Regions from separate parts of the Halomonas sp. NCCP-2165 genome, predicted to be linked through region 2. Evidence: riboswitches for the same ligand, from Rfam matches in the RefSeq annotation. Region 2 holds a riboswitch; the other holds the start of a gene.
What was found. A riboswitch is a leader RNA that binds a small molecule or an ion and turns the genes downstream of it on or off. The one in region 2 is predicted to bind thiamine pyrophosphate.

Region 1 (11,098 bases), on a different contig from region 2:
CGGTATCGTCGGTGAACCAGCCCTCGACCTCGCCGTCGATGGAGATGCCGTTGTCATCGTAGAGGACGATCAGCTTGCCGAGCCCCAGGGTGCCGGCCAGGGAGGCGGCCTCGTGGCTGATGCCTTCCATCAGGCAGCCATCGCCCACGAACGCATAGGTGTGGTGGTCGACGATGGCCAGGCCGTCGCGGTTGAACTCCTCGGCCAGCAGCTTCTCGGCGAGCGCCAGGCCCACCGCGTTGGCCAGGCCCTGGCCGAGCGGGCCGGTGGTGGTCTCGACGCCGGGGGTATAGCCGAGCTCCGGGTGCCCCGGGGTGCGGCTGTGCAGCTGCCGGAAGGCGGCGAGGTCGTCGGCGGAGAGGTCGTAGCCGGTCAGGTGCAGCAGGGCATAGAGCAGCATGGAGCCGTGGCCGTTGCTGAGCACGAAGCGGTCGCGGTTCGGCCAGTCGGGGTTGGCCGGGTTGTGGCGCAGATGGCGATGCCACAGGGCGACGGCGATCTCGGCCATGCCCATGGGCATGCCGGGGTGGCCGGAGCCGGCGCGCTGCACGGCGTCCATGGACAGGGCGCGCAGCGCGTTGGCGAGGGTGTCGGTATCGGGTGTTGTCATTATGGGGGTCGTCCAGCGTTGAAGGTTCTTGTCGGGGAAAGCGAGCTCCTGCGTGGCCGTCAGGCCGGATCGACCGGGGCCGATTCCGCGTCGATAAAGGTCTCCTTAAAGAGTGCCAGCAGGCGCTCGGCGTCGACGGCCACGCAGGCCTGCTGGGAGGGCAGGCCGTCCCAGTCGCCGGGGGGAAAGTCCCGGTCGTCGGGACGCTGCAGGGTCTGGCCCATGGCGATGCCGGTGGTCACCGCCCTCACCGGGCCCCGGCGTACCTCGAACAGGCTCGGTTCGATCACGTAGGCCACGGCGCTGGAGTCGTGGACATAGCAGCCGTCGATGGCCTCCCGGGCCGAGTAGAAGTCGACGTAGTGGCGGGAGATCTGCCACATGAAGGCGCCATCCTCGCCGCCCCGCTCGCGCAGTTGGGCGAAGTCGGCGTTGCTCATCAGCACCCGGTGGGTCACGTCCAGGCCCACCGCGGTGACCGGCCAGGGAGCGGTGAAGACCAGGTCGGCGGCCAGGGCGTCGCCGTGGATATTGGCCTCCGCCGCCGGGGTGACATTGCCGCCCTGGCCGTCGACGCCGAAGGCGCCGCCCATGATCACCACTGCCTTGACCAGCTCGGCGATCGCCGGGTCCTCCTTGAGGGCCAGGGCCAGGTTGGTCAATGGCCCCACCGCGATCAGGGTCACCTCGCCGGGGTGAGCGCGAACGGTATCGATGATCCAGCGATAGGCGGGACGCGGGTCCGGCTCGCGGCTGGGCGTGAAGCTCAGGCCGACGTTGCCCAGGCCGTCGTCGCCGTGAACCATGGCCGGCGATGCCGACTTGGCCATCGCCAGGGGTTCCCGGGCACCGCGGGCGACGGGCGCCTCGATAGCGAAGCGCTCGGCCAGGTAGCAGGCGTTGCGGGTGGTGGTGTCGATGTCGGCATTGCCATGCACGGTGGTGATGCCGAGCAGCTCGATGGCCGGGTGACGATGCAGGAAGAGCAGCGCCATGGCGTCGTCGACGCCCGGGTCGGTATCGAAGATCACCTTGTGAGCGGGGGCGGAGGTCATGGACATTCTCCTCAGGAGGTGACGAGGGGGAGTTCGTGGCGATGGGGGATCGCCGCCTGGGCACCGGGGCGGGTGACGGCGATGGCGGCGGCGGCCTGGCCTTCCTGGAGTGCCGTGGTCACTTCGGCGCCGCGGGCCAGGGCCGCGGCGAAGGCGCCGACGAAGGTGTCGCCGGCGCCGGTGGTATCCACCGCCGCTACCGGCCGGGCTGGGGCGTGGTGGCGTCCCGATTCGAGGCCCGCCACCACGCCCTGGGCGCCCAGGGTGATCAGCACCCGGCGACAGCCCAGGGCCTGCAGCCGGGCGATGGCCCGGGCCGCCTGGTCGGGGTCGGTCACGGGGCAGCCGCTAAGGGCCTCGGCCTCGCTCTCGTTGACCACCAGCCAGTCGACCAGGGCCAGCAGGTCGCCGGGCAGCGCCATGGCCGGGGCGGCGTTGAGCAGGGTGGTGGCGCCATGGGCCCGGGCGCGCTTGAAGGTGTGACGCACCGTCTCGAGCGGCACTTCCAGTTGGCAGACCACCAGCTTGGCCGCGGCCAGCAGGGCCTCGGCGGCGTCCACATCGTCGGGGGTGAGTTCGGCATTGCTGCCGGGGATCACCACGATGCTGTTCTGGCTGGCGTCATCGACCTGGATCATGGCCACGCCGGTTGCCCCGGCGGGGCTGGTGCGCACGGCCTGGTGGCGGATGCCTTCGCGAGAAAGGTTGTCGCGCAGGGCCCGGCCGTAGGCGTCATCGCCGAGGCGGCCGATCATCGCCGTGGTGGCGCCGAGGCGTGCCGCGGCCACGGCCTGGTTGGCGCCCTTGCCGCCGGGGGTGGTGGCGAAGCCGTGGCCGAGCAGGGTCTCGCCGGGGACCGGGTGGCGCGGCGTGCGTACCACCAGGTCCATGTTCAGGCTGCCGACGACGACCACCTCGGGGGCGGTGCTGCTTGAGGGGGTGAGGGGCATAGTGAGTGTCACCGTGTTGATCCTGGGAGTTGGCGGAAAGACACCGAGTCCTGGGGCCGGAGGGCAGGCAGCCGCGGGTCGCCGGCGGGGGCGGAGCGGGAAGATGCCGAAGCGGGGGCGCCGCGAGTGCCGGGGCGGATAGCATGGTCGGCGCGGGGCGAGTATCGGTGCCGGCCACAGGCAGGTGATGCGTGGGCTGCCATGGGGTTACCTCAGGACTTGTGGTTGTTTTCTGCCTACCCTAGGCAAATAAAAACGTTTGCGCAATCGTTTTCTTTGCTCCGGTTCGCTAGCCTGTCGATAGGGGGAAGGCACCGCCAGCCGGGCGTCTGCGGCGATTTCGGCAGGTGGCTTAATCACAAAATCAAGGGGTTATATTGTGTGGCACTGGGCGATGGCGGCCCGGATCGCGTATCCTGAGCGTCCCGCCCGGGACGATGGGCATTTCACGAGCGCACTGGCGGAGGCTGGCAATGGTGACGATTACCGATGTGGCGAAGGCGGCGGGGGTCTCGGTCTCCACCGTTTCCCATGTGGTGAACGGCACCCGCTTCGTCAAGCCGGAGACCCGGGCCCGGGTGATGGCGGCCATCGAGCGCCTCGATTACACCCCCAGCAGCTCGGCGCAGTCGCTGAAGAAGAACGTCACCCATACCGTCGGCATGATCGTCACCAGTTCCACCAACCCCTACTTCGCCGAGGTGGTCTCCGGCGTGGAGGCGGCCCTCTATGCGGCGGGCTTCAACCTGATGCTGTGCAACTCCGGGCGCGATATCGACCGGCAGCGCAGCTATATCCGTACCCTCAAGGGCAAGCGCATCGATGGCCTGCTGGTGCTGGAGTCGGTGATCTCCGAGGAGTTCCTGGAACTGCTCACCGCCTGTCCCTTCCCGGTGGTGCTGATGGACAATGAGGCCCCGACGCTGACCAGCGTGGTCGACGACTCCGAGCAGGGCGGTTACCTGGCCACCCGTTACCTGATCGAGCAGGGTCACCGGGCCATTGGCTGCATCACCGGCCCCGCCGACCACTACCAGTCTCGGCAGCGCTATCGCGGCTTTCGCCGCGCCCTGGACGAGGCGGGGCTCGTCCTCGAGGAGGCCTGGGTCCAGGCCGGTAACCTCGAGGTGAGTGGCGGCGAGGCGGCCATCCAGGCCCTGGCCGCCGGGCCGCGGCGCCCCACGGCGCTGTTCGCCTTCAACGACCTGCTGGCCCTGGGGGCCATCGGCGAGGCGACGCGCCGGGGCTGGCGCGTACCCGAGACGCTGTCGATCATCGGCTACGACGATATCGAGATCGCCCGCCTGCTGACTCCCTCCCTGAGCACCCTGCGCCAGCAGACCGATCGCCTGTGTGGCGAGGCCTGCCGGCTGCTGACGGCGGCCATCGCCGCCAAGGCAGCGGTCACCGAGCATGTGCGCATCGCCCCCGAGCGGGTGATTCGCGACTCGGTGTGCGCGCCGCCGACGGATCTACACTGAGAGGTGTCGCGCCGGAAGGCATCGCCTTCCGGAATCCCTAGAGGAGGCGTCACCATGAACGATACCGTCAAGCTGCACCCGTCGGTGGATAACGGCATCACGCCGGCCGATCCGGCCTTCGACGGGGCCACCCTGCAGTGCCATTGCGAGGAAAATCCCGTGGTGGTGGCCATCCACGAGCAGTGCCAGCACAACCACCTATGCGGTTGCACCAAGTGCTGGAAGCCCTCGGGGGCGCTGTTCTCCCAGGTGGCGGTGGTGCCCCGGGCCAGCGTGCATGTCATCGCCCACCCGGAGAAGCTCGAGATCCTCGACCGCAAGGCGGTGATTCGCCGCCACGCCTGCACCGGCTGCGGAGTGCACCTGTTCGGGCGCATCGAGCAGAAGGACCACCCCTTCCATGGCCTCGACTTTATCCACCCGGAGCTCTCCCACCACGGCGGCTGGGCGCCGCCGAGCTTCGCCGCCTATGTCTCGTCGATCATCGAGGCCGGGGTCGATCCGGGGCGCATGCCGGTGATTCGCGAGCGCCTGCGCCGACTCGGCCTGGAGCCTTACGACTGCCTGTCGCCGACCCTGATGGATGCCATCGCGACGCATGTCGCCAAGGCCAGGGGCGAGCAGGCCGCCTGAGGAAGCGTCCCATCGGAGCCGGTGCGGTGACAGGGCCCTCGGGGGCGTCGGCTTAACGCCGGCAGGTATACAGATGAGCCGGCAGGATATTGAGCGGCTCGAAGCCCTTCTCCACTCGCGAGAAGAGCCGCCTGAGGTCGTCGCCCACCTTGGGGGAGAACTGGTAGATCAGCATGGCCCCGTCATCGGCCAGGGCCGCGTGGCTGTCGCCGAGGATACCCTCGCGACAGGCGGCGGGCATGGTGCTGAAGGGAATGCCGGCGAGGATATAGTCCGCCGGCGGCAGGCCCAGGCGGCTGAGCTCCGCCTGAATGGTCTCGGCGGAGCCGGCCACCAGCTGCAGGCGGGGGTCGGGGAGCGACTCGCCCAGGTAGGCGACGAACTCTGGGTTGGTCTCCAGGGCCAGCAGGGTGGCATCCGGGGACAGTCGCGCCAGGATCTCTCGAGTGATGGTGCCCACCCCGGGGCCGTACTCCACCACCACCCGGGCGCGTGCCCAGTCCACCGGGGCCAGCAGGCGCCGGACCAGGAAGGGCGAGCTGGGGATGATCGAGCCGAGCATGCGTGGATGCTTGAAGAAATTGCTGGCGAACAGCGAGAGCTGGGCGCGTCGGGAGGGAGCCTGCATGCGACTGGGGCGGTCGGGCACCGTCATGGGAGCACTCCTGGGGTGGCGGCTATGACTCCACTCTAGGAGGCCGCCGGTGTTAACGCGAATTGGCCGCCAGGGCGCGCCATACGCAGGCGAGTCTCGACCGCTTGTCCTGGATCAAACCCGGCGTACCGCCGCTCTGCTACATTCAGAAGATACCGATATGCCCCGGGGGGTATTCCAGGCCTCCCGGGCACAGCCGACGAGGGAATGCTATGCAAGCCGTGGATATCATGACGCCCAGTGTCGTCACCGTCGCCCCGGATACCCAGGTTCAGGAGGTGGCGCGCCTGTTGCTGGAGAACCATATCAGCGCGGTACCGGTGGTGGATGCCGAGCAGCGGGTGCTGGGGATCGTCAGCGAGGGCGACCTGCTGCGCCGCATCGAGGGCAGTGGCGAGCGCCCCCGGCACTGGCTGCGCGCCCTGTTCGAGACGCCGGCGAGCCCGCTGGACTATATCAAGTCCCATGGCCGTACCGCCGAGCAGGTGATGACCTCCCCGGTGATCGAGGTCGCCGGTGACATGCCCATCGACGATATCGCCCGGCTGCTGGAGAAACATCACATCAAGCGGGTGCCGGTCACCGAGAACGGGCGCCTGGTGGGCATCGTCAGTCGTGCCAACTTGCTGCGCGGCTTCTCGGTGGCGGGGCTGGAGGAGGGCGCCACAGTAGACGATCGGGCCATCCGTGATCGTCTCCACAAGGAGCTGGAAGAGACCCTCGGCCTGGGCCAGATCAATGTCATCGTGGTTCAGGGCGAGGTACAGCTGTGGGGCCTGGTGGACAGCAAGGAGCAGCGCAAGGCGGCCCAGGTGGCGGCGGAGGACATTCCCGGCGTCAAGCGGGTGGAGAACAACCTGGGCATGCTGCCCCGGGGCATCAACCGGGTCTGACGTCGTCGAGGCGAATAAGCGAAGGGGTGGCCACAGGCCACCCCTTCGTCGTTGGTGCGGGTCGGAGCCTAGTCCAGTTGGTCCAAGGCCGTCGCCAGTGTCGCCACGCTGCGCTCCACGTCGAGCAGCTTGTCGAGGCCGAAGAGGCCGATGCGGAAGGTCCGGAAGTCATCCCCCTCGTCACACTGCAGGGGCACCCCGGCGGCGACCTGCAGGCCGGCGGCCATGAACCTGGCGGCGATGCCGGCATCCTCGGTGTAGCTGACCACCACCCCGGGGGCGGCGAAGCCCTCGGCGGCCACGCTGGCGAAGCCCCGGGCCGCGAGCAGTTCGCGGACCCGGCGGCCGAGTTCCAGCTGGGCATCGCGAACCCGCGCGAAACCGACCCGCTCGGTCTCCTCCATGATATCGCGCAGGCGGCGCAAACCATCGGTGGGCAGGGTGGCATGGTAGGCATGGCCGCCCTGCTCGTAGGCCTGCATGATGGCGTGCCACTTGCCCAGATCCATGGCGAAGCTGCTGCTGGTGGTGGCCTCGAGGCGCTCGCGCCCCCGCGCCGAGAGCATCACCATGGCGCAGCAGGGCGAGCCGCTCCAGCCCTTCTGGGGGGCGCTGATCAGCACGTCGACCCCGGTGGCCTGCATATCCACCCAGAGGGTGCCGGAGGCGATGCAGTCCAGCACCAGCAGGCCGCCCACCGCATGCACCGCGTCGGCCAGGCGACGGATATAGTCGTCCGGCAGCAGCATGCCGGAGGCGGTCTCCACATGGGGGGCGAAGACCAGGGCCGGGCGTTCGGCGGCGATGCTGGCCTCCACCTCCTCGATGGGGGCGGGGGCGAAGGGGGCCTGGGCGCCCTCGCCCTGGCGGCGAGCCGGGTGCACCACCTCGCGGGCGGGGATATCGCCCATGGCGAAGATCTGACTCCAGCGGTAGCTGAACCAGCCGTTGCGGATCACCATCACCGTCTGGTCGGTGGCGAACTGACGGGCCACCGATTCCATGCCGAAGGTGCCGCTCCCCGGCACGATCACCGCCGCCTCGGCGGCATAGACCCGCTTGAGGGTAGCGGAGAGGTCGGTCATCACCGTCTGGAAGGCGCGGGACATATGATTGAGGGCGCGGTCGGTGTAGACCACCGAGTATTCCAGCAGACCATCGGGATCCACATCGGGCAGCAGGCCGGACATCGTTTTCTCCTGAGTCGTCGGGGAACTGCTAGCAAGGATATTCGCTCGCTAGGCTAACGGCCAGTGCAGGCCACTAGGCAGGCCGGGAAAGAGAGTCCGCTTCCGGTCAGCAGAGAAATGCCTGAAAACATTTCATTTGCGCCGGGGAGGCGTGGGACCCACACTTCATCAGGCGTTAAAAAACGCTGTTCTTTAATGGAGGTGGTCATGAGATTTCTTGTTGCCGCATCTACCGCCGCCTTGCTGGCGGCCGGGACCTTCGCCACCACGGCGCAAGCCAATCAGCATGGCTTCTATCCCCAGGGATACGTGGGGGGTGATGTCATGTTCTGGGAGCTGGACCCCGATGGGGCGAGCTCCGTCGACGATATTGGCCTGCGGCTGCGCGGGGGCATGCAGTTCAATGATTACTTCGCCGTGGAGGGGCACCTGGGTACCGGTGGCTCCGATACCGTACAGGGCGTCGAGTCCGAGCTCGATTATCTGGTCGGCGCCTTCGCCAAGGGCATCCTGCCGATTTCCCAGGAGTTCCGGCTCTATGGCCTGCTCGGCTACTCCGAGGTGGATATCGACCTGAACCCGGGAGGCAGCGACCGGGATGACGGCTTCTCCTATGGCGCCGGCGCCGAGTACGAGGTGGCCCCCAACCTCGCCGTGGGAGCCGATTACATTCGTTATCTCGACGAGTCCGAGGGCGACTTCGACGCCGCCAGCCTGGGGCTGCGCTACCGTTTCTGATGGGCTCGGTGTCATGCCCCATGGCCCCCGCCAGCCCGCTGGCGGGGGCCATGTCGTTTACACCTCCTGGTAGAGCTCGCTACCCGTGTGGCGGAACTTCTCCGCCTGCTCCTCCATGCCTTTCATGACCGCCTCCTGATCGCCGTCGAGGCCATGCTCGCTGGCGTAGTCGCGCACCTCCTGGCTGATCTTCATGGAGCAGAACTTGGGCCCGCACATGGAGCAGAAGTGGGCCACCTTGGCGGAGTCCTTGGGCAGGGTCTCGTCGTGGTACTCCCGGGCGGTGTCCGGGTCCAGGCCGAGGTTGAACTGGTCCTCCCAGCGGAACTCGAAGCGCGCCTTGGAGAGGGCGTTATCACGGCGCTGGGCGGCGGGATGCCCCTTGGCGAGGTCGGCGGCGTGGGCGGCGATCTTGTAGGTGATGATGCCGGTCTTGACGTCGTCCTTGTTGGGCAGGCCCAGGTGCTCCTTGGGGGTCACGTAGCAGAGCATGGCGCAGCCGTACCAGCCGATCATCGCCGCGCCGATGCCGGAGGTGATGTGGTCGTAGCCGGGGGCGATATCGGTGGTCAGCGGCCCCAGGGTGTAGAAGGGCGCCTCGTCGCACTCGCTGAGCTGCTTGTCCATGTTCTCCTTGATCAGGTGCATGGGCACGTGGCCGGGGCCCTCGATCATCACCTGGACGTCGTGCTTCCAGGCGATGCGGGTCAGCTCGCCCAGGGTCTCGAGCTCGGCGAACTGGGCCTCGTCGTTGGCGTCGGCCACCGAGCCGGGGCGCAGGCCGTCCCCCAGGGAGAAGGCGACGTCATACTGCTTGCAGATCTCGCAGATCTCCTCGAAGTGGGTATAGAGGAAGCTCTCCTGGTGGTGGTAGAGGCACCACTTGGCCATGATCGAGCCGCCCCGGGAGACGATGCCGGTGACCCGCTTGGCGGTCAGCGGCACATAGCGCAGCAGCACCCCGGCGTGGATGGTGAAGTAGTCCACGCCCTGCTCGGCCTGCTCGATCAGGGTGTCGCGGAACACCTCCCAGGTGAGGTCCTCGGCCACGCCCTTGACCTTCTCCAGGGCCTGGTAGATGGGCACGGTGCCGATCGGCACCGGGGCATTGCGGATGATCCACTCCCGGGTCTCGTGGATGTTCTGGCCGGTGGAGAGGTCCATGATGGTGTCGGCGCCCCAGCGGATGCCCCAGGTCATCTTGTCGACCTCTTCCTCGATGGAGGAGGTCACCGCGGAGTTGCCCAGGTTGCCGTTGATCTTCACCAGGAAGTTGCGGCCGATGATCATCGGCTCGGATTCCGGGTGGTTGATATTGTTGGGGATGATCGCCCGCCCCGCCGCGACCTCGGCACGCACGAATTCCGGGGTGATCTCCTCGGGCAGGCGGGCCCCGAAGCCCTGGCCGGGATGCTGATGGCCGAGGATACGCTCCACCTCCGCCGTGCCCAGCGCCTGGCGACGCTGATTCTCGCGAATGGCGATATATTCCATCTCGGGGGTGATGATGCCCTGGCGGGCGTAGTGGAGCTGGGTGACGTTCTTGCCGGGCTTGGCACGGCGCGGGGTGCGGGTCAGGTCGAAGCGCAGCTGGGCCAGGGTCGGGTCGTTGGCGCGACGCTTGCCGTACTCGCTGGTCGGGCCGTCGAGGAACTCGGTGTCGCCGCGCTCCTCGATCCAGGCGCGGCGCAGCTCGGGGAGCCCCTTTCGCAGGTCGATTTGGGCCTGCGGGTCGGTGTAGGGGCCGGAGGTGTCGTAGACCAGCAGCGGCGGGTTCTCTTCATCGGCGCCGGAGGTCTTGGTGGGCGAGAGGGCGATCTCGCGGAAGGGCACGCGGATATCCGGGCGCGAGCCTTCCACATAGACCTTGCGCGAGCCGGACAGCGGCTGGACGGCGGCGGCGTCGACCCGGGCGGTCTCGGCGAGGAAGTGGGCGGTCTTGCTCATGGTGTTCTCCCTAGGGTTGTCGGGGTCTTGTCAGGGAGGACAGCTGGGGAGGACAGGGGCGGTCGGGCAGGGGCGCCCGGCGGCGTGTCGCTTGATCCCTACGCTGGTCCTAGCCAGTTCAGGTTCAACGGGATCCATGCTCGAATGCTGCATGATCTCAGCCGTCATCAACGGCACCCCGTCAAGCGTGGTGGTGCCCGCTATCACCAGCGGGCGGGTTTATTGCCGGGAAGTCTCTGCCTGGAGTTCGGGGCTGATCCGGCGACAGGTCTACGAGGGGGCGCTGTGAACCCCTCCCTGGGCGCTACCGATGCCATCCCTGGCATAGGACCCCCTCTACGACCTGTCCCCGGCGCCCCTCACGTCCGCGCAGCGGCAATAGGTATCAAGGCTGTGGGCTAGTCGGCGCGATCCAGGCCCATCTGCCAGAAGTCGATCTCGAGGCGCGTGGCATCGCGGAATACCGTGGCCAGCTCCTCGAAGCGCCGCGGCGTGACCTCCGCCAGGCGGCCATTCAGCCAGGCGATCTCGTCGCGCATGGCGGCCTGGAAGTCGTCGCCGGCGTACATGGCGATCCAGGCGTCATAGGGGTTGGCCTCGCCGCGCACCGTGAAGGACTGGGCGGCCAGCCACTGGGCGATCTCGCCATAGCCCACCAGGCAGGGGGCCAGGGCCACATGCAGGTCGAGGAGGTCGCCGCGGTTGCCGGTATCCAGCACATAGCGGGTATAGGCCAGGGTCGCCTTGGCCTCCGGCAGGGCGGCGAGCTCCGCCTCGTCGATACCCCAGTCGCGGCAGAAGTCGATATGCAGCTGCAGCTCCACGTCGAGGATGGTCTTGAGGCCGGCGTGGGCATGGCGCAGGTCGGCGAGACTGCGGCTCTTGTAGGCGGCCAGGGCATAGGCCCGGGAGAAGTGGATCAGGAACAGGTAGTCCTGCTTCAGAT
Region 2 (11,098 bases):
ACGAGCGGGTCGCCGCCGTGGTGTTGAGCCAGGTCAACTACCGTACCGGGCGTCAGCGCGATATGGCCGCCATCACCGCCCAGGTGCATGAGCGAGGCGCTGAAGTCGTCTGGGATCTGGCCCACTCCGCCGGGGCCCTGCCGGTGGACCTGAATGGCTGCGGGGCCCGCTATGCGGTGGGCTGCACCTACAAGTACCTCAACGGCGGCCCCGGGGCGCCGGCCTTTCTCTATGTGCACAGGGATCACCAGGAGGGCGGTTGGCAGCCGCTCTCCGGCTGGCATGGTCACGCCGCGCCTTTCGCCTTCGATGGCGACTATGCCCCGGCCCCAGGCATCACCCGCTTTCGTACCGGTACCCACTCGGCGCTGATCTATGCCCCCCTGGAGGCCTCATTGCGTCTCTGGCAAGCGGTCGATATGGCCGCCCTGCGGGAGAAGAGCCTGGCCCAGGGGGAGCTGTTCCGCGCTTGCCTGGCCGACCTGCTCGAGGCCGAGGGCATCGAGGACATCACCCCGGCTCAGGCGGAGCGTGGCAGCCAGGTGGCCTTTATTCATCGCGAACATGGCTATGCCATCGTCCAGGCGCTGATCGCCCGTGGCGTGATCGGTGACTACCGGGAGCCGGGGCTGATGCGCTTCGGTTTCACGCCCCTCTATCTCAGCTACGAGGACGTCTGGCAGGCGGCCCGCCACTTCCGTGAGGTGGTGGAGAGCCGCGAATACCTCGAGGCGCGCTTCCAGGTACGTTCGGAGGTTACCTGAGATGGACCATGCGGAGCTGACTCGCCGGGAGCGGGCCTATTCCCCGAGTCGCTGGGCGCGGGATGTCGAAGCCACCCTGGCGCGCCAGGCCGAGCTCGGGGTTCGGCTACGCGAGCGGCATGCCCCACAGCGCCTAAGCTACGGGGCCGGGCCGCTGGAGGGGATCAATCTCTTCGTCCCCGAGGGGCGGGGGCCCTGGCCGCTGATGGTCTTCCTGCACGGCGGTTACTGGCAGGAGCTGGATGCCTCGGCCACCGACTTCATGGCCGCGCCTTGGCTGGCGCGGGGATGGGCGTTCGCTTCCCTGGATTATCCCCTGGCGCCTGAGGCCGATATCGAGGCCATGGTGGCGGCCTGTCGCCAGGGCATCGCGGCGCTGCGCCGTGAGGCGAGCGCCCTGGGCCTGGATGGTCGCTTCCATCTGGGTGGTCATAGCGCCGGGGCTCAGCTGGCGCTGATGAGCTGCCTGGGGCAGGGGCGCCTGACGGATATCGCCGCTCTCTGGCTGATCAGCGGCATCTATGATCTGCGTCCCCTGGTGGGCACCTATATCGATGCTCCCCTGGGGCTGGACGACGGGCGGGCCGAGCGGCTCAGCCCCCTGTGTCAGGCGTTGCGGGGCCTGCCGCCAGTGACCCTGGCCCACGGCGAACTCGACCCGCCCGCCTTCCGCGCCCAGGGTGAGGCGCTTTATGAACGCGCCCGGGCGGCCGGGGTGGCGGTGGAACTCTGCCCGCTGTCCGCTTGCGATCACTTCGACATTCTCGAGCGGCTCGAACCAAGACCCTGACGGGCCGATTCCTACACCCGATGGATAATTCCAATGACAATATCGCAAACCAACCATGCCGCCGGCACCCCATCCGCCGCCGAGGTGCCCGCCGGGCGCGCGCAATTTTCCAGTCGTTTCGGCTTCCTGATGGCCGCCGCCGGCGCCGCGGTGGGGCTCGGCAATGTGTGGAGCTTTCCCTCCATGGCCGCCAACAATGGCGGCGGGGCCTTCCTGCTGGCCTATGTGGTGATGGCCTTTATCCTCGCCTACCCGGCACTGATGGCTGAGCTGACCCTGGGGCGCTATGCCCAGAGTGGCGTGATCAATGCCATGGGGAGGGTGGGGGGCCGTGGCCTGCCACGGCGCCTGGGGCAGGGCGTCGGCGGTCTGGCGCTGCTGGCCGCCTGCCTGGGGCAGGCGTTCTATGCCATCGTCACCGGCTGGTTGATCGGCTACGCGCTATTGCCGCTATCCCGGTTTCTCGGCCTGGAGGGGGCGACGGCCTGGCTCGCCGAGGGCAGCTTCTGGCGGGACTGGAGCCTGGCCCTGGTGGCCATGGTAATTACCGCGGCCGTGGTGCTGGCCGGCGTGAACCAGGGCATCGAGCGCTGGACCAAACGGCTGATGCCGCTGCTGCTGGTGATGATGCTGGGACTGATCGCGGTGATGCTGAGCTTCCCCGGCGCCGGCGAGGGGGTCAAGACCTACCTGATACCGGACCTGTCGCGGATCGATGGACCGCTGTTGCTGGATGCCATGGGGCAGGCCTTCTTCTCGCTCTCCATCGGCGTCGGCGCCATGGTGGTCTATGGCTCCTACCTGAGTCGCCAGGCCAATCTGCCCCGGGTCGGTGCCCAGGTGATGCTGATCGATATGGGGGTGGCCTTTATCGCCGGCCTCTTGATCATTCCGGCCATGTTCGTGGCTCATGGCCTGGGGGTGGAGGTCTTCGACGAGGCCGGTGAACTGCAGAGCTCGGCGACCCTGCTGTTTATGGTCATGCCGGCCATGTTCGAGGCCCTGGGCGAGCTGGGGCTGGGCCTGGAACTGGTCTTCTTCCTGCTGCTGGCCATCGCCGCCCTGACCTCCATGTTTCCGGTGCTGGAGGTGCCGGTGTCGACCCTCGAGGAAACCGGCCTGATTCGGCGTCGTCCGGCCACCTGGCTGATGGCCACGCTCACCTTCATGATCGCCACTCTGATCCTGGCCTATTTCGAACCGCTGTTCGACTGGGCGATTACCCTGACCATTAGCTATAGCATGCCCTTGGTGGGTGGGCTGATCTGCGTCTATGTGGGCTGGTTGCTGTCGCGCAACGCCAAGCTCCAGGAGCTGCGTCGGGGGGCCCCGGAGATCGAGCGTACCCTGTTCTGGAAGCTGTGGCCCTGGTATATCCGCGTGGTCTGTCCGCTGCTGATCCTGGTGGTGATGCTGCGCGGTTGAGTCGAGAGGGTCCTGCTGGCGGTGCACCGGATGAATCGCCCGCCGAGGGATCACACCTAGCCTCGACGGCAAGACGCCCGGGCCAGGGCCCGGGCGTCCGCGTGGTGACGGGTGAGTCGCGTCCTCAGCACTCGCCGAGCTTGTCCACATCGAAGCGGTCGGCATTCATCACCTTGGTCCAGGCCGCCACGAAGTCTTCGATGAACTTCGCCTCGTTGTCGTCCTGGGCATAGACCTCGGCGTAGGCGCGCAGGATGGAGTGAGAGCCGAACACCAGGTCGATACGGGTGGCCGTCCACTTCACCTGATCGCTCTGGCGGTCGCGAATCTCGTAGAGATTGTCGCCCGTCGGCACCCAGCGGTAGGCCATGTCGGTCAGGTTGACGAAGAAGTCGTTGGTCAACTGCCCCTCATGGTCGGTGAAGACGCCATGCTGGGTACCGCCATGGTTGGTGCCCAGCACCCGCATGCCGCCGATCAGCACGGTCATCTCCGGGGCGGTCAGGCCCATCAGCTGGGCGCGGTCGAGCAGCATCTCCTCCGGCTTGACGATGTAGTCCTGCTTCTGCCAGTTGCGGAAGCCATCGGCCAGCGGCTCCAGGTACTGGAAGGAGTCGGCGTCGGTCATCTCGTCGCTGGCATCGCCGCGGCCGGGAATAAAGGGCACCAGGATCTCGTAGCCGGCCGCCTTGGCGGCACGCTCGATGCCCACGCTGCCACCCAGCACGATCAGGTCCGCGATGCTGGCGCCGGTCTCGGCACTGAGCCCCTCGTAGACCTTCAGTACCTTGGCCAGGCGGGTCGGCTCGTTGCCCTCCCAGTCCTTCTGCGGGGCCAGGCGGATGCGGGCGCCGTTGGCGCCGCCGCGCATATCGGAGCCGCGGAAGGTGCGGGCGCTGTCCCAGGCGGTGCTGACCAGCTCGGCGACGGAGAGACCGCTCGCGGCGATCTTCTGCTTGACCGCTTCCACGGAGTAGTCGGTGCTGCCGGCGGGTACCGGGTCCTGCCAGATCAGCTCCTCATCGGGCACCTCCGGGCCGATATACCGGGCCTTAGGGCCCATGTCTCGGTGGGTCAACTTGAACCAGGCCCGGGCGAAGGCGTCCTGGAAGCGCGCCGGGTCCTTGCGGAACGCCTCGAGGATGGCCCGGTAGGTCGGGTCCATCTTCATGCCCATGTCGGCGTCGGTCATGATCGGGTTGTAGCGGATCGAGGGATCCTCCACATCGACCGGCTTGTCCTCCTCCTTGATGTCGACCGGCTCCCACTGGTTGGCGCCGGCCGGGCTCTTCTTCAGCTCCCACTCGTGATCGAGCAGCATATCGAAGTAGCCCATGTCGAACTTGGTGGGATGGGTGGTCCAGGCGCCCTCGATGCCCGAGGTCAGGGCGTAGCGGCCCACGCCGCCCTGGTTGGGGTTCTTCCAGCCCAGCCCCTGTTCTTCGACGGGGGCGGCCTCGGGCTCCGGGCCGATGGCATCGGCATCGCCGTTGCCGTGGCACTTGCCCACGGTATGGCCCCCGACGGTCAGCGCCGCGGTCTCTTCATCATCCATCGCCATGCGGGCGAAGGTCTCGCGCACCTGGGCGGCGGTCTTCAAGGGGTCGGACTGGCCATTGACCCCCTCCGGGTTGACGTAGATCAGGCCCATCTGCACCGCGGCCAGCGGATTCTCCATGGTGTCCGGCTTGTCGACGCTGGCGTAGCGCTCGTCGGAGGGGGCCAGCCACTCCTTCTCGGCGCCCCAGTAGGTGTCCTTCTCGGGATGCCAGATATCCTCGCGGCCGAAGGAGAAGCCGAAGGTCTTCAGGCCCATGGACTCGTAGGCCACGTTGCCGGCGAGGATGATCAGGTCGGCCCAGCTGATCTGGTTGCCGTACTTCTTCTTGATCGGCCACAGCAGGCGCCGCGCCTTGTCCAGGCTGGCGTTGTCGGGCCAGCTGTTGAGGGGAGCGAAGCGCTGGTTGCCGGTGCCGCCGCCGCCGCGGCCGTCGGCGATACGGTAGGAGCCCGCCGCGTGCCAGGCCAGGCGAATCATCAGGCCGCCATAGTGCCCCCAGTCCGCCGGCCACCAGGCCTGGCTGTCGGTCATCAGGGCGTGCATGTCCTGCTTCAGGGCGTCGAAGTCGAGCTTTCGGACCTCCTGGCGGTAGTCGAAGTCCTCGCCCATGGGGTCGGTCTTGCGATCATGCTGATGGAGAATGTCCAGATTCAGGGTCTCCGGCCACCAGTCCGTGTTGGATTGGCCGCTGGTGGTCTGGCCACCGTGCATGACCGGGCACTTGCCGCTGCTGCTCTGTTGGTCGCTCATTGCTCTCTCCGTTCCTCTCTAGTCATGGCCACTTGGCGGTGACTCACTAGTGATAGATGAGAAGCGCCGACCTGAACAATGCGCTGAATCAACTCTGCGTCACTCAGACATCGGCGGCGGCCTTCCCCCGTCTGCTCTCTATAAGCTAAGAGCCGGGGACGGTTGCCGCCATTTTTCTTTCTCGAAGGCCTTGATAGTCACGCTTTATCAATAAAGGTTGATATACCCCTGACAAGTTATCGATGGCTCAGGCCTCGGGGATGATCAGGCCGGCCGATTCGCCCATCAGGAAGCCGCGGTTGAGTACCAGGGCCTCGCGCAGGTAATCCCATAGCAACCGTACCCGGGCCAGCTGGCGCTGCTCCTGGCGGGCGGTGATCCAGAATTGGCGTTCTACCGTCACCTCCTCGCCGAGCACCGGGGCCAGGGTCGGCGCCGGCTCCGCCATGAAGCAGGGCAGCACGGCGAGTCCGGCGCCATGCAGGCAGGCCGTGTACTGGGTGGTGACGCTGGTGCTGCGGATCGCCATCTGCGGCGGCTGGCCGACCCTGGCCGGGTCGAGCAGCGGTTCCAGGTAGCTGAGCTGGTCGCTGAAGATCAGGTCATCCACATAGCCGATCAGCCGATGGCGGCCCAGTTCGCCGAGGCGCTCCGGGCGACCGCGGCGGGCCAGGTAGTCGCGGCTGGCATACAGGCGCAGGCGGTAGTCGCAGAGCCGCGAGACCACCAGGCCGGGACTCGCCGGGCGCTCGATGGTGATTGCCAGGTCCGCCTCGTGACGGCTCAGGTTGACCACCCGCGGCAGGGCGAGGAGGTCGAGGGTCAGCCCCGGGTGGCGGTCGCCGAAGGCGGCCAGCAGGGGGGCCACCACCCAGGTGCCGAACCCCTCGGTGACCCCCAGGCGTATCTGGCCGCTGAGGCGGCGATTCTGGTCGCTGAGTCCTTCCACCGCCTCCAGGGCGTGGCGACTCATCTCCTCGGCATGGGCCAGCAGCCGTTGCCCCGCCTCGGTGAGGCGGTAGCCGTGGGTACTGCGCTCGAAGAGCTGGGTGTTGAGTTTCTCCTCGAAGCGTCGGGTGCGCCGCGACAGGGTGGAATGATCCAGGCCCAGGCGCCGTGCCGCCTCGGTGAGGCGCTGGCAGCGCGCCACCTCCAGGAAGAGTTGTATGTCCTGCCAGTCCAGCATGCGCACCTCGACGAGTTGTTGTGCATAAGTGCACAAGCAATGTGCGGTCTTGGTCGTTGTCTGTCAATTACCCCCCTGTCTACACTGAAATCATGCCTGAACGCCATATCGGCCTTGCCGATATGCACACCAGCAGCGCTTCGGATAATACCCCCAACCCTCGGGTCCAAGGCTGTGACGCCACCCGTCAAGGAGTCGCCATCATGTCCATCCGCGAGATTCCCCTCTATATCGACGGCCAGGCCGTGCCCTCCCAGAGCCAGGAGTGGCGCGACGTGCTCAATCCTGCGACCCAGGAGGTGGTGGCTCGGGTGCCCTTCTGTACCGCCGAGGAGGTGGATCGGGCGGTGACCAGCGCCAAGGCCGCCTTCAAGGAGTGGCGCAAGGTGCCCCTGGCCAAGCGTCAGCGCATCATGCTCCGGTTCCAGGCGCTGATCCGTGAACACACCGCCGAGCTCGCCGCCCTGATCACCGAGGAGCACGGCAAGACCCTGCCGGACGCCGAGGGCGAGGTGGGCCGCGGCCTCGAGGTGGTGGAGCACGCCTGCTCGATTCCCTCCCTGCAGCTGGGCGAGCTGGCCGAGAACGCCGCCAGCGAGGTGGACGTCTACACCCTCAACCAGCCGCTGGGGGTCGGCGCCGGCATCACCGCCTTCAACTTCCCGATCATGCTGCCCTGCTTCATGTTTCCGCTGGCCATCGCCACCGGCAACACCTTCGTGCTCAAGCCCTCCGAGCAGGACCCCAGCTCGACCATGCGCCTGGTGGAGCTGGCCCACGAGGCGGGCCTCCCCGCCGGGGTGCTCAACGTGGTGCATGGCGGCCCCGAGGTGGCCAACCAGATCTGCGACCATCCGCACATCAAGGCGCTCTCCTTTATCGGCTCGACCCAGGTGGGCACCCATATCTATCGTCGCGCCGGCGAGGCGGGCAAGCGGGTGCAGTCGATGATGGGCGCCAAGAATCACTGCGTGATCATGCCCGACGCCAACCACAGCCAGGCCATCAACAACCTGCTGGGCTCCGCCTTCGGCGCCGCCGGCCAGCGCTGCATGGCCAACTCGGTGGTGGTGCTGGTGGGCGAGGCCCAGGCCTGGCTGGAGGATATCGTCGAGGGTGCCCGGAAGATGAAGGTGGGCCCCGGCACCCAGCGCGACGCCGACCTGGGGCCGCTGGTCTCGCCCGCCGCCCGGGACCGGGTGGTGAGCCTGATCGATGCCGGCGAGCAGGAGGGCGCCAGGCTGCTGCTGGATGGCCGCGGCTGTCGGGTGGAGGGCTATGCCGAGGGCAACTTCGTGGGCCCCACCGTCTTCGCCGGGGTGAGCGCCGAGATGACCATCTACCGGGAGGAGATCTTCGGCCCGGTGCTCTGCGTGGTGAGCGTCGACACCCTGGATGAGGCCATCGACTTCATCAATGCCAACCCCAACGGCAACGGCACCTCGATCTTCACCAACTCCGGCTGGGTGGCACGGCGCTTCGAGACCGAGATCGACGTGGGCCAGGTGGGCATCAATGTGCCGATTCCGGTGCCGGTGGCCTACTTCAGCTTCACCGGCTCCCGGGCCTCCAAGCTCGGCGATCTGGGCCCCAACGGCAAGCAGGCCATCGCCTTCTGGACCCAGACCAAGACGGTCACCGCTCGCTGGTACGAGCCGGAAAACGTCTCCGGAGGCATCAACAGCACCATCTCGCTGAGCTGACCCCTGGTGATCGGCACATCAAGGGCCCCGCCTCCTCGAGGCGGGGCCTTTGTCGTCGCGGCCATGGAAGGATGGACAACTGACTTACGTTTACGTTAACTGTTGAGTGGCGAACAATCACAACTCAAGGAGCCTCACGCCATGACCCCATCCCTTAGCCGTTTTCCCATCCCCGAGTCGCTGGATGAGCTGCCCGAGGACATCCGTGACGCCATCCTGGCGGTGCAGGAGAAGGCGGGCTTCGTGCCCAATGTGTTCCTGATGCTGGCCCATCGCCCGGCGGAGTTTCGTGCCTTCTTCGCCTATCACGATGCCTTGATGGAGCGGGAGTCGGACACCCTGACCCAGGCCGAGAAGGAGATGATCGTGGTGGCGCTGAGTGCGCGCAATCGCTGCCTCTACTGCGTGGTGGCCCATGGCGCCCTGCTGCGCATCTACAGCAAGGAGCCGCTGCTGGCCGATCAGGTGGCCGTCAACCACCGGGTCGCTGAGATCGGCGAACGGCATCGGGTGATGCTGGACTTCGCCCTGCACAGCGGCCTGGGGGTGGGAGAGCTCGACGACGACTGGGCGGCGCGGCTCGAGGCGGCGGGCTTCACCCGGGACGACTGCTGGGATATCGGCGCCATCGCCGCCTTCTTCGGCCTCTCCAATCGCCTGGTGACCCTGGCCGGCACCCCGCCCAACCCGGAGTTCTACCTGATGGGCCGGGTGCCGCGGGAGAAATAGGGCCGTCTCACTCCCCCAGCATGGTCTCCACGAAGGCGGCCAGGGGCGCCAGGGCGCCGACATGCACCAGCAGGACGACCCGGCTCTTGTCGTCGCCTTCGATGCCGGTCACCACGGCGAACTCGCACTCTTCCAGATGGAATTCGTGGATCTCCCTGAGGCCCTCCGGGGTCTCGCAGCGCGCCACCCGGTAGCTCTCGTCCTCGCCATAGGTCAGACGGTGATAGACCTTGAAGAAGGTATAGAGGCCGAGGCCCCGCTCGAAGCTCGGCCAGTGGGCCGGGTTGGCGCGGGTCTCGGCATCGATCTCCTGGCCCCGGGCCTCGGCGCCGGCGATGGCCGCCATCAGCGGCTCCGCCAGCAGGGTGCCGGCTTCCCCGGGGAGTGGCCGCTGCTCGTCGATGGCGGCCTGATAGCGGGCCACCACGGGAAGCAGGTCGCCGCGCCGGCTCAGGGGGTGGTCGCTATGGGCCAGGTGCTGGGGGTCGGCCTCGCCATTGGCCCAGCCATGCAGGACCCGCAGGACCAGGCGGCCCTCCCGGCCGGGCCGGTCCAGCAGGGCCTGGAGGGCGACGCGCAGGTGCAGGCGGCGCTCGACGACGTCGTTGTCGAAGGCGCTATAGGGGGCGGTAAAGAGGGCGTGGAGCCGCCCCGGCGCGTGTTCTTTGGCTTCGTGATAGGGCATCGGGGATCTCGAGTAATCATCGGGCCGGCATAGGGGCGATAGGTGCCATATCGGCAGGTTCTGGTATGACTTGATGCCTGTGTCCTGCTGCTTTGGTAGCAGGCCTGATGGGGGATATGGCTTTACAGTCGCGGTCGGTGACGACACCATAGGCCGCCGCGAGCCATCGCGAGACAATCCAATCATTCACTGTCGCCAGGGGGGTCCCACGGGACTGAGAGGGCCGAGTGCCGACCCTGGAACCTGATCCGGTTCATGCCGGCGGAGGAAGTGCGACATGCCCTACCTGACGTCTGCCGCGCTCGGCGCGGCGCTGCTGTGCTTTGCCTTTCTGGGCCTCAGGGCCCGCCGGGCCGATGGCCCCCTCGATGATTACGTGACCGCCCGCAACTCCCAGGGCGCCCAGGCCATCGGCCTGTCCTTCCTGGCCTCCAGCATGGGCGCCTGGATCCTCTTCGCGCCGCCGGAGATCGGTGCCTTCGTGGGGCCGGTGGCCCTGGCCGGCTATGCCATCGGCTCCTCCCTGCCGTTTATCGTGCTGGGGCTCTATGGCCCGGCGATTCGCCGCCACCTGCCCGAGGGGCGCAGCATCGGCGAGTTCGCCGAGGCCTGCTACGGCAGCGGAGTGCGGCGCTGGGTCGCCTTCGTCTCGGTGGCCTATATGGCGATCTTCCTGGCCGCCGAGCTCACCGCCATCGGCGCCATCGCTGCGCTGCTGTCTGAGGTGCCGCCGGCGCTGGTGATCCTCGGCGTGGCGTTGGCCACTTTGGTCTATACCACCCTCGGCGGGCTGCGGGCCAGCCTCGCCACGGACCGCTGGCAGGCCTGGCTGCTGCTGGCCCTGCTGGTGCTGGTCGGCGGCGTGGCCTGGTGGGGGCTGCCCCCCATGCCCTCTGATGCGGTGATGCCGTCGATTCCCACCGGCAGCGCCCTCTCGGTGGCGCTGACCTTGGTGATCGCGGTCACCGCCGCCAATCTCTTCCACCAGGGCTACTGGCAGCGGGTCTGGGCCGCCGAAAACGACCGAGCGCTCGGCCGCGGGGCCCTGCTGGGCGGCATCAGCAGCCTGCTGGTGGTGATGGCCATCGGTGGCCTGGGCATGCTGGCGGCGATGCATGCGCTGCCGCTCGGCGAGCCGCCGATTCCCTTCTTCGCCCTGCTGAGCGAGGCGCCCGCCTGGCTGAGCCTACCGGCCCTGGTGCTGGCGGTGACCCTGGTGGCCTCCAGCGTCGATACCCTGCAGAACGCCATCGCCTCCATGGCGGTGGCCAGCAGCGGCCGGCGGGGGCTGTCGGTCCGCGGCGCGCGGTGGGTCACGGTGGCGCTGATGGTGCCGGTGGCCTGGGTCGCCCTGCAGGGCTTCTCGGTGTTGCGCCTGTTCCTGATCGCCGACCTGCTGTGTGCGGCCATCCTGCTGCCGGTGCTGCTGGGCCTGTGGCGGCGCATGTCGCCGCTGGCGGCGGTGGCCGGCGGCGTGGCGGGCCTGCTCGGCGCGGTGCTGCCGG

Region 1: another riboswitch for thiamine pyrophosphate. It lies ahead of thiC (phosphomethylpyrimidine synthase ThiC); the one in region 2 lies ahead of NFU04_RS05550 (sodium:solute symporter family transporter).

The regions. Positions count from the first base shown of each region.
Region 1 is NZ_BRCY01000025.1:17,830-28,927, reverse strand. Features, by position in the region: gene tkt (transketolase) at 1-610, opposite strand, end outside; gene NFU04_RS12790 (nucleoside hydrolase) at 670-1,665, opposite strand; gene rbsK (ribokinase) at 1,677-2,627, opposite strand; gene NFU04_RS12780 (substrate-binding domain-containing protein) at 3,089-4,096, shown strand; gene gfa (S-(hydroxymethyl)glutathione synthase) at 4,151-4,729, shown strand; gene NFU04_RS12770 (class I SAM-dependent methyltransferase) at 4,782-5,384, opposite strand; gene NFU04_RS12765 (CBS domain-containing protein) at 5,597-6,277, shown strand; gene NFU04_RS12760 (aminotransferase class V-fold PLP-dependent enzyme) at 6,346-7,467, opposite strand; gene NFU04_RS12755 (porin family protein) at 7,675-8,205, shown strand; gene thiC (phosphomethylpyrimidine synthase ThiC) at 8,263-10,152, opposite strand; TPP riboswitch at 10,231-10,343, opposite strand; gene tenA (thiaminase II) at 10,551-11,098, opposite strand, start outside.
Region 2 is NZ_BRCY01000007.1:38,468-49,565, forward strand. Features, by position in the region: gene kynU (kynureninase) at 1-764, shown strand, start outside; gene NFU04_RS05515 (alpha/beta hydrolase) at 766-1,554, shown strand; gene NFU04_RS05520 (sodium-dependent transporter) at 1,588-2,979, shown strand; gene katG (catalase/peroxidase HPI) at 3,104-5,290, opposite strand; gene NFU04_RS05530 (LysR family transcriptional regulator) at 5,538-6,476, opposite strand; gene NFU04_RS05535 (CoA-acylating methylmalonate-semialdehyde dehydrogenase) at 6,680-8,179, shown strand; gene NFU04_RS05540 (peroxidase-related enzyme) at 8,321-8,908, shown strand; gene NFU04_RS05545 (hypothetical protein) at 8,916-9,593, opposite strand; TPP riboswitch at 9,781-9,881, shown strand; gene NFU04_RS05550 (sodium:solute symporter family transporter) at 9,871-11,098, shown strand, end outside.